One region of the Glycomyces mayteni genome, then DNA from elsewhere that is predicted to be linked to it. Evidence: riboswitches for the same ligand, from Rfam matches in the RefSeq annotation. Region 1 holds a riboswitch; the other holds the start of a gene.
The links. A riboswitch is a leader RNA that binds a small molecule or an ion and turns the genes downstream of it on or off. The one in region 1 is predicted to bind cyclic di-AMP.
Positions count from the first base shown of each region.

Region 2: linked by a shared signal. The riboswitch ahead of ACFFXY_RS04780 (C40 family peptidase) and the one ahead of ACFFXY_RS13835 (C40 family peptidase) in region 1 are both predicted to bind cyclic di-AMP.

Region 1 covers NZ_JBHMBP010000003.1:278,892-286,301, reverse strand. Annotated here, with positions in the region: gene ACFFXY_RS13860 (DUF1707 SHOCT-like domain-containing protein) at 1-192, shown strand, start outside; gene ACFFXY_RS13855 (DUF1707 SHOCT-like domain-containing protein) at 248-721, shown strand; tRNA gene ACFFXY_RS13850 (tRNA-His) at 769-844, opposite strand; gene orn (oligoribonuclease) at 902-1,534, opposite strand; gene ACFFXY_RS13840 (sigma-70 family RNA polymerase sigma factor) at 2,145-3,095, shown strand; gene ACFFXY_RS13835 (C40 family peptidase) at 3,269-4,261, opposite strand; cyclic di-AMP (ydaO/yuaA leader) riboswitch at 4,269-4,424, opposite strand; gene ACFFXY_RS13830 (spermidine synthase) at 4,813-5,619, opposite strand; gene ACFFXY_RS13825 (MerR family transcriptional regulator) at 5,623-6,279, opposite strand; gene ACFFXY_RS13820 (heparinase II/III domain-containing protein) at 6,379-7,410, shown strand, end outside.
Region 2 covers NZ_JBHMBP010000001.1:1,027,158-1,034,567, reverse strand. Annotated here, with positions in the region: gene ACFFXY_RS04810 (ABC transporter permease subunit) at 1-844, shown strand, start outside; gene ACFFXY_RS04805 (sugar ABC transporter permease) at 844-1,722, shown strand; gene ACFFXY_RS04800 (hypothetical protein) at 1,833-2,219, opposite strand; gene ACFFXY_RS04795 (hypothetical protein) at 2,234-2,416, opposite strand; gene ACFFXY_RS04790 (heavy-metal-associated domain-containing protein) at 2,509-2,721, opposite strand; gene ACFFXY_RS04785 (metal-sensitive transcriptional regulator) at 2,734-3,078, opposite strand; cyclic di-AMP (ydaO/yuaA leader) riboswitch at 3,268-3,433, shown strand; gene ACFFXY_RS04780 (C40 family peptidase) at 3,473-4,381, shown strand; gene ACFFXY_RS04775 (beta-N-acetylhexosaminidase) at 4,593-6,212, opposite strand; gene ACFFXY_RS04770 (coiled-coil domain-containing protein) at 6,450-7,410, opposite strand, start outside.

The DNA.
Region 1 (7,410 bases):
ATCGGCTCCGGCGAGCCGACGTACTTCTGGCCGATCTGGCCCATCCTCGGCCTCGGCATCGCCACGGTCCTCCAGGTGGTGAACCTCGGCTTCGGCGGCGACGACGATGACGACGACGACCGCGACCGGGACGAGCGCCGCCGCGACCGCCGCGACGAGCGGCGCGACCGCCGCAGGCACTACGGCCACTGACGACCGCGTCCACTCAACCGCCCCGAACCCCCGTCCCCCAAGGAGAGCCCCCGACATGTCCTCCCTCGAACGGTACGGCGACCGCACGATGCGGATCGGCAACGCCGAGCGCGGCGCCCTGACCGAGATCCTCCGCGCCGCGGTCGACCAGGGGTACATCGACCTCGACGAGTACGAGAAGCGCGTGGACGTGCTCCTCGCGGCCCAGACCGTCGGCGACGCCGAGGTGGTCCTCTCGGACCTGCCCGCGTACCAGCGGATCATCGACGCCCAGGAGCCCGAGAAGCTCGGCACCCCCGACTGGATCAAGTGGCTGTGGTTCGGGTTCTCGATCCCGATCGGCATCAACTTCGGCGTGTGGGCGGTCGTGGAGGCCCTCACCGAGGGCTCGATCTACTTCTGGCCCATCTGGGTCATCGTCCCGCTCGCCGTCATCGGCACGGCCCTGACGGCCGCCGAGCGGTTCATCATGCGCCCCGCCGAGGAGCGCAAGCGCAAAGAGCGCCTGCGCCGCAAGCGGAACCGCTGACCAGGCATGCGAAAAGCCCCGCGGCGTCGCCGCGGGGCTTTTTCAGATGGGGTGATCGACGGGACTTGAACCCGCGACCTCCTGGACCACAACCAAGCGTTCTACCAGCTGAACTACGACCACCATCGGGCTTCAACAAGGAAGCCGGGGACAATAATAGCCACCCGGCCGCGCCTGATGTCAACGGGGTTGGGTGTTCGGGGTCTCACCGGAGGCCTCGACCAGCGCCGCGGCGGCCGCCTTGGCCTCCTCGGTCGTCGGCCCGGGCAGCGGCACGAACACGGTGCGGCGGTAGTACTCCAGCTCCTGCACGCTCTCCTTGATGTCGGCGAGCGCGCGGTGGGCGAGGCCCTTCGGCGGCTGGTTGTAATACACGCGCGGGTACCAGCGCCGCGAGAGCTCCTTGATGGAGGACACGTCGATCATCCGGTAGTGCAGGTGCCCGTCGAGCCCCGGCATGTACTTGGTGATGAACGTGCGGTCCGTGGCGATGGAGTTGCCGCACAGGGGGGCGGTGCGCGCCTCGGGGACGAAGCGCTTCACGTACTCCAGGACCTGGTCCTCGGCGTCGGCGAGCGAGATCTTCGAGGCCCGCACCTCGTCGGTGAGACCGGACTTGGCGTGCATGTCGGCCACGAACGCGCCCATGTTCCCCAGGACGGCCTCGTCGCACGCGATCACGATGTCGATGCCCTCGTCCAGGGGTTCGAGGTCGGGCCCGGTGACGAGCACGGCGATCTCGATGAGGGCTTCGGTGTCCGGGTCGAGGCCGGTCATTTCGCAGTCGACCCACACAAGGCGTTCTTCTGTCACCCGGCCAACTCTACGCGCCGCCGGTCACGGGCGTGATCTTCGCGTCACGGGCCCGGAAGGCCCCCGCGGCGGCCCGGGGAGGCGCAGACTGAAGGGGAACGAGGGGTGCTCGGAATCCGACAACAACAGCTGAGAATGGTGTTGCTTGTCACCGCTACCGTCCGCTATGGTGCGGGTATCAGAGCGTCGCCGCCTTCCCGGCCGGTATCCGAGTGATTCGGGCCGCAAAGAGATGATCTCTCAACTTTTTCAAGGTAAGGCGCGTGTACCCCTAGAGATTGAAGGTTTGCGATGAAGCAGGCCGGAGACGATACCGTGACCAGGAATCGGATCGCCCCACCGCGACGCCGGTGAGGTGATCTCCGTCTCAGAGGCATCATGAACGATCCCCGCCCCCGTCCCAGTGACAGGAGCCGTGAACCGAGCATAGCCCGCGAGACCGGACGACGGGATTGCGCGAACACCCGAAAGGGCACCCGTTCGCATCAGTTTCGTAACCGTGGCGCATCGAACACCGGGGCACGGAATTCCACGCAACGAAGCGGTCGTTGTAACTGGTACACCGTTCACGCGGTGTCGGGGGACGAGGAAGCTGGAGGAGACCTTGAGCGTGGATACTACTGAAACACCCACCCTCACCACCCAAGAGGTCGCTGAGGAACGAGACCTTGTAGGCGTCTACCTGCACGAGATCTCGAAGACGCCGCTGCTCGACGCGGCCGCCGAGGTCGACTTGGCGAAGGCGGTCGAGGCGGGTCTGTTCGCGAAGCACCTGCTCGGTGAAGGGGAGACCTTCGGCGGGGCCACCGAGAAGGAGCTTGGGCGCCTGATCGAGGATGGCGCCCGTGCGAAGGAGCAGTTCATCAAGGCGAACCTGCGGCTGGTCGTGTCGATCGCCCGCCGGTACGTCCGCTCCGGGATGCCCATGCTCGACCTGATCCAGGAGGGCAACACCGGCCTGGTCCGCGCGGTCGAGAAGTTCGACTACGCGCGCGGCTTCAAGTTCTCGACCTACGCCACGTGGTGGATCCGCCAGGCGATCAGCCGGGCCATCGCCCAGCAGGAGCGCACCGTGCGCCTGCCCGTGCACCTGGTCGAGGACGTCAACCGGATGCGCAACGTCACCCGCCAGCTCACCCGTGAACTCGGCGGCGACCCCGAACCCGACCAGGTGGCCGCCGCGCTCGGCGTCACGGTCGAGCGGGTCAACGAGCTCATCCGCTGGAGCCAGGACACCGTCTCGCTGGACACGCCGATCGGAGACGACGGCGACACCAACCTCGGCGACCTCGTCGCCGACTCCGACGAGCCCAGCCCGGAGGACGTCGTCCTCGCCGGGATGGAGCGGCAGCGGATCGAGATGATGCTCAACCACCTCGACGAGCGCTCGGCCGGCATCGTCAAGGCCCGCTACGGGCTCGAAGACGGCCGCGAGCACTCGCTCACGGAGGTCGCGCACCGGTTCCACCTGTCGCGCGAACGCATCCGCCAACTGGAGATCCAGGCGCTCGCGCGCCTCAAGGAGCTCGCCAACGACCAGGTCATGGCCGAGGCGGCTTGAAGGCGTAAACGCTGATACGAACGGGGGAGGGGCGGGGCGAAAGCCCCGGCCCTCCGTCTTGCCGTCTGCGGCGGATCGCGCCGCGCCGCCGTGTCGTACCCGGCCGGCACGCTTGAAAGCGGGGGCGGCCGCGAACGCGAGCGTTGCTCGCGCAGCGGCCGCCCCGCAGCGGATCAGACCCGGCGGTAGCCGTCGATCGACATGCCCATGTCGAGGTCGGAGATCTTCACGACGTCGCCCGGCTTGGGCGCGTGGATGACCTTGCCGTCGCCGATGTAGATCGCCATGTGGTTCTGGCCGTTGTAGAAGACCAGGTCGCCCGGCTTCAGGTCGTCGCGGCCGATCGAGGAGGTCTCGTCCCAGATCGCCCACGTCGAGTGGGTCAGGGAGATCCCGGAGACGCCGTAGGCGCCCGTGACCAGGCCCGAGCAGTCCCACGTGTCGGGGCCCGCGGCGCCGAACACGTACGACTCGCCGAGCTGGTCCCGCGCGAACTGGACCGCGGCGGTCGCGGCGTCGGCGCTGTACTCGGCCGTCGAACCGGACGAGGACGAAGAGGAAGAGGAGGAGGACGACGAGGTCGAGGCGCTCTCGCTCTCGGCCTCCGCGGCTGCGGCAGCCGCTTCGGCCGCGGCGGCCTCGTCGTAGGCGTCCTGGGCCTCCTCGATCTGCGCGTCGAGCCCGTCGACCTCGGTCGTGAGGTCGGCGATCTGCGCGGTGAGGGTCTCGCTGGTCTCGGCGGCGGCCTCGGCCTCGGCGTACTTGTCGGTCTGCTCCTGCGCGTACGCGACGAGCGTGGAGACCTTCGCGCCGAGCTCGTCCTCGGCGGACTCGACCGCGGCGGTGACGTAGGTGAGCTGGACGTCGGAGGAGCCGTAGTCGGCGGCCGCGGCGTCGATGACGGCCTGCGCGGCGGCGAGGTCGGTCTGGAGGCCGGTGATCGTGGCGGCCGTGGTGTCGCGCTCGGTTTCGAGGTCCTCCAGGTGGTCCTCGATCTCGGCGGCTGAAGCGGAGTCGTAGTCGATGTCGGCCGCGTGGGCGCGGCTGCCGGCGAACGCGGTCACGAGCCCGACGGTGGCGACGGTCACGCCGGTGTAGGCGGCGACGCGGCGGAGGATCGCGCTGGCGCGCGAGCGATGGTCGATGTCTGTGCAGGTTTGAGCCACCAGGTGGCCTTTCTTCCTCGGCCGCCTACCGGGTTAGCTGTCGGGTTCGGGCAGGGAAGATCGCCCTACCCGCCGAGACTCTCGGCGGGATTCACCCCGGCGCCGTCAGGATGGGGGGACGGCGCGGCTGGGTCCCCGGCCCGCGTTGCGGTGTCTCGCCCTGCACCGGGAGGAACGGGCGTCATGCGCTGCGCGGCTCGGCGGTCCGGACGGGTGGGTCTCTGGGGGAACCCTGAGGACCCGACCGGAACAGGCGCCGACGTTAGTACGGGGTGACCCGGATCGCCAAGTCCTCTGTGAGCGCCTTCACCGATCGAGACCGGACAGTCGTGACGCGACGGGAGACAGGGCCACTATCCTGCGGCTTTATTGTCCGAACGGCCCACCCGCGGCTGGACCGTCCGCCGGGACGGTTCGCGAGGACCCCTCGCGTCGCGAGTCGCCCCCGCTTTCAAACGTGCCCGAGGGGTACGACAGCGGTTCGGCGGCGGGGGCTCGGCGGCGGGGGCTCGGTGGCGGAGGCTCGGCGGCGGTCCGAAGCCGGGTGGCGGTCAGAAGCTGCGGAGGGAGCGGGGCGGGGGCGGGGACTTGATGGCGGTGGTGTCGGTGGCCGGGGGTGCGCCGGCGATGTACTCGCGCAGCTCCGCGCCCTCGACGACGCGGCAGGGGAAGGCGGCGCCGGCGCAGCGGCGGCGCAGTTCGGCGATCGGCAGTTCGGTGCTGGAGGCGACGGCGACGACGTTGCCGAAGCGGCGGCCGCGCAGGACCGCGGGCTCGGCCATGACCGCGACGTGGGGCCAGACCTCGCGCATCGCGGCGAGGGCGGGCTTGAGGAACTTCATCTGGCCGCCGTCGCAGAGGTTCACCGCGTAGTGGCCGCCGGGGCGCAGGACGCGGTTCGCGCCGTGGAGGAACTCGGTGCTGGTGACGTGCGCGGGGACGCGGGCGCCGTCGTAGACGTCGGTGATGATCAGCTCGTAGGAGGCGTCGGGGGCCGACTCGATCGCCTCGCGGGCGTCGGTGCGGCGGATCTTCACCTTGACGCCGCGCGGCAGCGGGGCCTCGGCGCGGACCAGTTCGATGAGGTCGTCGTTGGTCTCGACCGCCTGCTGGTAGGAGCCGGGCCGGGTCGCGGCCACGTACCGGGCCATCGCGAGGCCGCCCGCGCCCAGGTGGAGGACCCGCAGGGGCCGCTTCGGCTCGGCGGCCGCGTCGACGAGGTACGCGATCCGCTGCATGTACTCCGCGTCCAGGTAGGACGGGTCGTCGAGGTCGATCGTGGCCTGCACGACCTCGTCGTAGACGAGGTGGAGGAGGTTCGGGCGGCTCGGGTCGCGGTCGAAGCGGAGTGCGTTCACGTCCTAGATTGTGCCCGAGGGGCCCTGGGCGGCCTGCGTGCGCGCGGAGGCGGCGATGTGGGCGATGCGGCGCAGGGCCGCGAAGACGGTCTCGCCGAGGACGGTGGCCGTGACGGCCTGCTCGACGTCGACGCCCTCGACCTTCGTGGCCTCCGCGACGGCCTCCATGTCGGCCGAGGCCAGGGCCGCCGCCGCGTCCGCGTAGTGCTCCAGGACCTCCTGCGGGTCCGGGTTCCCCAAGCGGTAGAACGCGGTCAGGGCCGTGACCATGGCGTCGCGGTACATCGGCGGCGCCACCTCGGCCCAGCCGTACTCGCCCAGCAGCTGGTCCACGGTCCGCTCCGCGGCCTCCGTGGTGCCCTCGCTGGCGAGGGAGAACGTCGGGTCGCGGTGGGTCGCGGCGAGGGTCGCGCCGAGGGCCTGGAAGGCCGACTCCGGATGGCGCGCAAGCACAGTGAGGACCTCGCCGATCTGCGCCACCGAGAGGCCCGCGGTCTCGGAGAGGGCCCGGATCAGCGTCAGCCGGTGCACGTGCTCGGGCCCGTACTCGACGGTGTTGCCCTCGCCGTGCTCGCCCGCCTGGAGGAGGTGCTCCCGCAGGTAGTACTTGATCGTGGCGGCCGGGACGCCCGTCCGCTCCGACAGCTCGCCGATGCGCATACGAGGGAGTCTATGACGGAATGCGGGCCCGCGTTACCGTTGAGCCACGGCCGGATCCCCCGCCCGATCTCCACCCCGCACCCGGAAAGGCGTTGGTCGATGAGTGACCTTCGTACGGCGCTTCTCGAAGAACTGCGCGAGATCGCCGCGAGGCCCGTGCCGGACTTCGATCCGGCGCTCGCCGACGACTTCGCCGCCACCGGCCGCCGCCTCCCCTACGAGGTCCAGTACTTCGCGCGCCGCCGCCACCTCGCCGCGCTCGCCATCACCGGGGAGGCCGCCGCGCTCTCCTCGCTCGTCAAGGACGTCTGCCAGGAGCGGTCCTGGGCCCTGCCCGCGCACTGGGGCGAGGACTTCGACCCGCGCACGTGCGTCGACCTGTTCGCGTGCGAGACCGCGCAGACGCTCGCCGAGATCCTGCGCCTGCGCGAGGACGTCGAGGGCGCCGAGCAGGTCGAGGCCGAGATCCGCGAGCGCGTGCTCGACCCGTTCTTCGAGTCGGAGTTCCCGCTGTGGTGGGAGCTGCGCATCTCCAACTGGACCGCCGTGTGCGCCGGGGCCGCCGGTCTCGCCGCGCTCGCGCTCGGGTACGACACCGACGTCATCCGCGGCCGGGTGCTGCCCGCGCTCCAGAGCTACCTGTTCTCCTTCGGGCCCGACGGCGGCTGCGTCGAGGGCGTCTACTACTGGATCTACGGCTTCGGGTACTTCACGTACTTCGCCGAGGCCTGGCGCGAGGCCACCGGGGAGGACCTCCTCGAAGGGAACGAGGCCATCGCCGCGTTCCCGGCCCGCGCCCAGCTCTACCCCGGGTCGTTCGCGACGTTCGGGGACACCGACGCCGACCCGGTCCTGCCCGCGGGCCTGCTCACCCGCCTCCACGACCGGCTCGGCGCGGTCCCGCCCGCCGCCGACCGGCCGCAGACCTTCGCCGAGGACGAGTGCGCGCGGTGGGCCCCGCTCACCCGCACCCTCGAATGGGGCCGCCCGCTCCCCGAGGAGGTCGGCCCCGCGAGGACCCTCCTGCCCGAGGTCGGCTGGTTCGTGGAGCGCCGCCAGATCGGGCGGCGCCTGTGGGCGCTGGCCGTCAAGGGCGGGTACAACGAGGAGCCCCACAACCACCTCGACCTC
Region 2 (7,410 bases), on a different contig from region 1:
GACCGGCACCGTCTGGTACGCCGACGACGAGGAGGGCAGCTTCCTCACCGAGGACGGGCAGGCCGCGCTCGTCGGCTGGCGCGTCAACGTCGGCCTCGACAACTACCTGTCGGTCATCACCGACCCCGACATCCGCGGCCCGTTCCTGGGCGTCTTCGCCTGGAACGTCATGTTCGCGGCCGGGTCGGTCCTGTTCACCTTCGTCATCGGCCTCGGCACCGCCATGGCCCTGAACAAGCCGTCCATGCGCGGCACGAAGGTGTACCGGACGCTCATGATCCTGCCGTACGCCATGCCCTCGTTCGCGATGCTGCTGGTGTGGGCGCAGATGTTCAACCGCGACTACGGGCTGGTCAACGAGCTGTTCGGGCTGAGCGTCAACTGGTACGGCGAGACGTGGGCCGCCCGCGCGATGGTCCTCATCGCGAACACGTGGCTCGGCTGGCCGTACATGTTCCTCATCTCCCTCGGCGCGCTCCAGGCGCTCCCGGCGGACTCCCTGGAGGCCGCGAGGATCGACGGCGCGACGGGGGTGACGGCGTTCCGCCGGATCACGCTGCCGCTGCTGCTCATCGCGCTCACGCCGCTGCTGATCTCCTCGTTCGCCTTCAACTTCAACAACTTCAACGCGATCCAGCTCCTCAGCGGCGGCAACCCGTTCCTCGCGGGCGAGTCGGTCGGCGGGACCGACCTGCTCATCACGTACGCGTTCCGCCAGGCGTTCGGGGCGACCTCCGCCGACTACGGCTTCGCCAGCGCGGTCAGCGTGTTCATCTTCCTGATCGTCGCCACGATCTCGGCGGTCATGTTCCGGACCACCCGCAGCCAGGAGGACGTGTACTGATGGCGACTCAAGCGCGACGCAAGCGGTCCAACTGGGTCGCGGAGTTCGGGTGGCGGCACCTGGTGGCCGTGGCGGTCCTGGTGTTCGGGCTCGTGCCGATCCTGTACGTGGTGTCGGCGGCGTTCAACCCGAAGGGGACGCTCTCGGCGACGGGGCTGATCCCGACGGACCTCAGCCTGGTGAGCTTCGACCGGCTGTTCTCGGACCCGAACATCCCGTTCGGGTCGTGGTTCGCGAACTCGCTGATGATCGCGGTCCCGGCGGCGTTCCTGTCGATCCTGATCTCCTCGCTCGCGGCGTACGCGTTCAGCCGGTTCCGGTTCAGGGGGCGGCGCGGGATGCTGCTGTTCCTGCTGCTCATCCAGATGTTCCCGGCGTTCCTGTCGGTGGTGGCGCTGTACCTGATCTTCGGCGCGATCGGCGAGTACTACCCGGTGGCGGGCCTGAACACGAAGCTGGGCCTGATGCTGGTGTACATGGGCGGGGCGCTGGGCGTCTCGACGTGGCTGATGAAGGGCTTCTTCGACACGATCCCGAAGGAGCTCGACGAGGCGGCGACGATCGACGGGGCCTCGCACGCGCAGATCTTCTTCGGGATGATCCTGCCCCTCGCCGCGCCGATCATCGCGATCTCGGGCATCCTCGCGTTCGTGGGCACGATGAACGACTTCATCCTGGCGTCGCTGTTCCTCACCGACCGGCCGGAGATGACGCTCGCGGTGGGCCTGAAGACGCTGACGGCGGACAACTCGCCGGCCTCGTACTTCGGGATCTTCGCGGCGGGGACGCTGCTGACCTCGGTCCTCACGGTCGGGGTGTTCATGAGCCTCCAGCGGTACATCGTCTCGGGTCTGACCGGCGGCGCCGTGAAGGGCTAGGAAGACTGCTGCTCGACACGCGCCCTCCGGGGCGCACGGGCCCGGACCGGCGGGAGCCTCCCTCCCCTGGTCCGGGCCTTTCCGCTTGCGCGGGAACGGTGCTCGCGGGTTCAGTCCCGGAAGAGGTCGGAGAGGAGGGCGAGGGGGGTCTTGAGGTCGGCGTACTCCTCCAGCTCGATGACGGTGTGCTGGAGCTGTTCGAGGCCGTAGGCGACGACGGCGATGTCCTGGGCGGGGGATTCGAGGAGGTCGATGACGCGGTCCATGAGGCGCAGGGCGTCGCCGAGGGTCCGGAGGTCGTCGGCGTTCTCGGTCCGGGCGCCGGGGTGGGTGTTGAGGGTGACGGCGTCGGGGTCGTCGACCGAGGGGGTCCTGTCGCCGGTGAGGCGGTCCCAGTTGGCGCGGCGCTCCTCGTGGAAGCGGGCGAGTCCGGCGCGGAGCAGGACGGCGCGGGCGACGAGCTCGACTCGTTCGCCGGGCGGGAAGGCGTCGGACATGCGCGTGCCGCCGCTCAGGACCAGTGCGGGGGGCGCTCGGCGAGCAGGTCGCGGTCGCGGGCGGAGAGTTCGCCGCGGGTGCGCCGGGGGGCGGGGGCCTCGCCCCAGCCGCGGTCGGTGTCGTCGGAGGTCTGGTCGGGGAGCACCGAGAAGTCCTCGTCGAGCTCGACGGAACGGTCGTCGTCGGAGACTGCCATGCACCGACTGTACGTCAGGGGGTCTCGGCGGGTGCAACGGTGAGGCCCTGAACACCCGGTGAACGGGTGGTCAGGGCCTTGCGGTCGGGTCCTCAGGAGGCGGTTCCGACGAGTTCGTAGCCGGCCTCGTCGACGGCGGCGCGGACCTGGTCCTCGGTGAGGGCGCCCTCACTGGTGACGGTGACCTTGCCGGTGTCGAGGGCGACGTCCACCCCGGAGACGCCGGGGAGGGCGGTGAGTTCGGAGGTGACGCTGCCGGCGCAGTGGCCGCAGGTCATGCCCTTGACGACGTAGACGGTTTCCATGTGGACTCCTTGTCAGGTTCTGAGCAGGCGGGCCACCGCGTCCGAGGCTTCCTTCACCTTGGCTTCGGCGGCGGTCGGGTCACCGGAGGTCTGCGCCTCGGCGACGCAGTGGGCCAGGTGGCCTTCGAGGAGGCTGAGGGCGACGGCCTGGAGTCCCTTGGTGGACGCGGAGATCTGGGTCAGGATGTCGATGCAGTACTGGTCGTCGTCGACCATCCGCTGGATGCCGCGGATCTGGCCCTCGATGCGTTTGAGGCGTCGCGTGAGCGCGGCCTTGTCGCCGTGGTACCAGTAGTGGTCGTGCCCGTGACCGCCGTCGTCGGGTTCAGGGGCGTGCGCGGTGTCGTCGCTTGCCATGTCGCTTCCCTCCGTTCGTCAGTGTATACCCCTGCGGGGTATTGCGGCAACTGCTCGTTAGCCCTGAGCAGCGGCCCGTAGTATTCCGTGCCATTGTGCGAGAAATTCTCCCCCCGGGCTTGTCTCGACTCATATTGGGCTCTAACGTGAACCCGTCGCGTCGGAAACTCGGGTGCACCCCGCATCCGCCGCGCGGCACCGCCGAGTCGGCCCGGGTCCCGTCGGGTTCGAGCCGGGGAACCAGCAGTCGGCCGCGTGCAGGGGCCGACGGGGTGAATCGCATGCAAGCGTAGGGCGACCCTTCCTTCCGCCCGAACCCGACAGCTAACCCGGTAGGCGGCCAGAGGAAGGAGCGCATCCCTTGGTGCGTACCCGGCGTATCGCTGCCGCCGCCTTGGCCGCAGCACTGATCCCCGCGACGGCGGCGCTGTTCACGTCCTCGCAGGCGTCGGCGCAGACCAGCGACGAGATCCAGGCGGAGATCGACGAGCGGCACTCGGACCTGGAGAAGGTCATCGAGGACTACAACGCCAAGCGCGAGGAGCTCGACGACGCCAACGCCCTGATCGCCGAGATCCAGGAGCAGCTCCCGGCGCTGGAGGAAGCGGGCCTCGCCGCGCAGGACCGGATGGCCGAGATCGCCTCCACCGCCTACACCGGCGGGGACTTCGCGATGGTCAACTCGGTGCTCGCGGGCGACCCGTCGGACTTCGCCGACCGCCTCATGTACCTGTCGAACCTCTCGAACGCCGAGAACGCGGCGCTCCAGGACTCCCTCGCGCAGATCGAGGAGCTGGAGACCCGCCAGGCGGAGCTGGAGGCCCTCCAGGCGAGCGCCGACGAGATCCTCGGCGAGATCGAGACGCAGCAGGAGGAGATCGAGGCCGAGATCGACGCGCTGGAGGAGGAGTACTCCGACGCGTACGCCGAGGAGAACCCCGAGCCCGACTGGGGCGACTACTCCGGCGACTCGGCGGTCGTGGCGTTCGCGTACGACCAGCTCGGCGACCAGTACGTGTACGGCGCCTCGGGACCGGACGAGTGGGACTGCTCGGGCCTGACGCAGGGCGCGTGGGGCGCGGCGGGCGTGGGCCTGTCGCACAACACCGCGATGCAGTGGGACGAGACGGCGCGGATCTCCCGCGACGAGCTCCAGCCCGGGGACCTCATCTTCTACAACAACCTGGGCCACGTCGCGATCTACATCGGAGGCGGCGAGATCATCCACGCCCCGAACTCCACCACCGTGGTGAAGATCGCCGACATGGACATCATGTCGATCGACGGGTACGGCCGCCCCTAGCGGCCGCGTCCGTCACCGGCCGCGAGGCCGGGCGCCGAACCCCCCGGCGGCGGCGCGGGCGCTCCCGATTGCTGACCCTGCTGCTGACCCGCAATAGCCCCACCGCCGCCGGGGACCACCTCATAGTAAAGAAGCCCTTGCGAACCGCTCAGGCGGGCCGCAAGGGCTTCTCACGTTTCGGTTGCCGGCCGGTCGGAACCGGCCCGGCCGGTCACTCCGGCTGGTGCTCCTCGAACGTCCACGAATAGCGGGCCCGGCGGCCCGTGCCGCCGCGCTGCCAGCGCTCGGGCCCGGTCGGGGGCCGGTAGTCGATGCCCATGGCGTGCAGGCGCTCCAGGTGGTCGCCGAGGCGGTCCTGCACCGGGTTCGCCTCGCGCACGGCCATCCCGGTCCACCCGACCTCGGCGAGGACGGACAGTCGCGGGAACGCCGAGTACTCCACGTCCCGCGGGGTCGGCAGGTACTCCGACCAGAGCTGGCACTGGATGCCGAGGACCTTCTCGCCGTCCACGCCCGCCGGGACCGGGTCCCAGCCCGCGACCTTGTCCACGGTGGTCAGGCCGTGGATGCGCAGGGGCTCGGCGGGGTCGTCGCTCTCGTAGTGGTCGTAGTACGCGTACGGCTCGGGCGAGGCCACGACCATGTGGCCCGCGGCGATGGCCTTCTTGACGTAGGCCTCGTTGCGCCACACGTGGACCACGGCCTCGGCGGGCGCGCCGCCGTCGAGGATCTCGTCCCAGCCGATGACCCGCTTGCCCATGCCGGCGAGGTGGTCGCAGAACGCCTTCGTGAACCAGGCCTGGACGCCGCGCACGTCCTCCATGCCCTCGCGCTCCATGAGCTCGCGGGCGACGGGGGAGGACTCCCACTGCGTCATCGGCACCTCGTCGCCGCCGATGTGGACGAACGGGCCCTCGAAGACCTCGCCGATCGCGGTGTACGCCTCCAGCGCGAAGTCCAGGGACGCCTGGGTCGGCTCCAGGACCTCCTCGAACACGCCGAACGTGGGCGAGACCGGTTTGTCCTGGCCCGCACCGAGTTCGGGGTAGGCGGCGAGCACGGCGCGGGCGTGCCCGGGGAGGTTCACCTCGGGGACGATCATGATGTGGCGCTCGCGCGCGTAGGAGGCGATCTCGCGCAGGTCGGGGACGGAGAAGATCCCGCCGTGCGGGGTCGGCTCGTACCCGGAGGCCTCGTCGCGGGCGTGCCCGATCTTCGTCTCCTCGCGCCACGACGCGATCTCGGCGAGCTTGGGGCGCGAGGGCACGTCGAAGCGCCAGCCCTGGTCGTCGGTGAGGTGCAGGTGCACGACGTTCATCCGGTGCAGCCACGCCCGGTCGATCATCTTGAGCACGAAGTCCTTCGGCTGGAAGTGCCGGACCACGTCGATCATGACGCCGCGCCAGCGCAGGCGCGGCTCGTCGTCGATCGCGACGAGCGGCACGACCGGGGCGGCCGCGGGGGCCTCGCGCAGCGAGTCGGCGGGGAGGAGCTGGCGGAGGGTGGCGATGCCGCGGGCGATGCCCGCCGGGTGCGCCGCGGCGAGGACGACGCCGCCTTCGGCGATGTCGAGGCGGTAGGCCTCGGCGGCGGTGGTGAGGTCCTCGGGGCGGTCGCCTTCGAGGCGCAGGCGCAGGACGCGGCCGTCCGCCTCGGGCCCGGTGACGGCGAGCCGCAGGCCGGTGCCCCGGTTCAGGAGGTCCGACAGGAGCCAGGCGAGCGGGTGCAGCTCGGGGTCGGCGGCGATGGCGTCGAGGGTGCTCAGGTCCAGGTCGCCGTCGGCGAGGACGAGCTGCTGCGGTTGCGGGATCAGCGAGATGCGGCGCTGCATGGTTCGGGGGCTCCTGTGGTCGAGGTGCAGTTGTCCGGCCCGCTCGCCGCCGGGGGTGCGGCCGCGCCGGGAGGAACCGGTGTCCGCGGGGGTGCGCCGGTCGGTACGGCGACGCTCCCACGAATTAGTTCAGTTTATTTATAATATAGGACCGCGCCGCGGTCGGCCAGTGCATCGAGCGGGGAAACCCGCCCGGACCGGCGACCGCGGCGCGCGGTGGAGCCTCGTGCCGAACTTCTAGTGCACCTTGGGCAGGTGCTGCGTCGCGTCCAGGTCCTCGGGCGACTCGCGCTGCCGGTTGATCGGCAGCGGCGCCGACTCCGACTCGAACACCCCCGAGACCGACGACAGGGCCGAGAGCGACGGGGAGGTCTTCTCCTCCTCGCCGGAGACCAGGCCGAGCTGGCGGCGCAGGTCGGTGAGGTTCGAGCCGGCGGAGTCGCGCTGGCGCTCCAGGGCCGCGACCTCCTCGGCGAGGGGCTGCACGCGTTCGGCCGCGCGCTCCCCGGCGCTGCGCCTGAGCCGCGCCGCCTCGGTCTCGGACTCCGACTTGATGGACTTGGCCTGCTCGGCCGCGCGGTGGACGGCGTCCTTCGCCTGCTGGTCGGCCTCCTCGCGGCGCTCGATCGCCCGGTTCTCGGAGGAGCGGGCCCGCTCCTCGGCGAGGGCCAGCCGGTCCTCGGCCTCCGAGACGATCCGCTGCGCGGTCGCGATGGCCTGCTGGTGCCGGTCGGCCTCCTCCTTCTGCGCCCGCTCGCGGCGGTCGGCCTCGGCGAGGGTCAGCTCCTGGGTCTTCTTCTTGCGGAACTCCGAGGCCTCGGCCAGGAGCTGCCCGGCGGCGCTGCGCTGCTGGTCGGCCTCGCGGGAGGCGAGGGCCCGCAGCTCGGTCATCTCGCGCTCGGAGGTCGCGCGGGCGACGGCGATCTCGCGCTCGGCGGCCGACCTGGTCTTCTCGGCCTCCGAACGGGACTGGCTCTGCGCGGTCTGGACCTCGCGGTGGACGTCGGCGAGCGCGAGGTCGTGGCTGCGGCGGGCGTTCTCGCGCAGCTCGGTGGTCTCGTTGACCGCGCGGGCGCGGATCTCGGTGACGTCCTGGTCGGTGGTGGCGGTGATCTCGGCGGCCTCGGCGTGCGCGGCGCGCATCATCGCGTCGGCCTCGCCGCGGGCCTCCTGGATCAGGGACGCGGCCTGGCGCTTG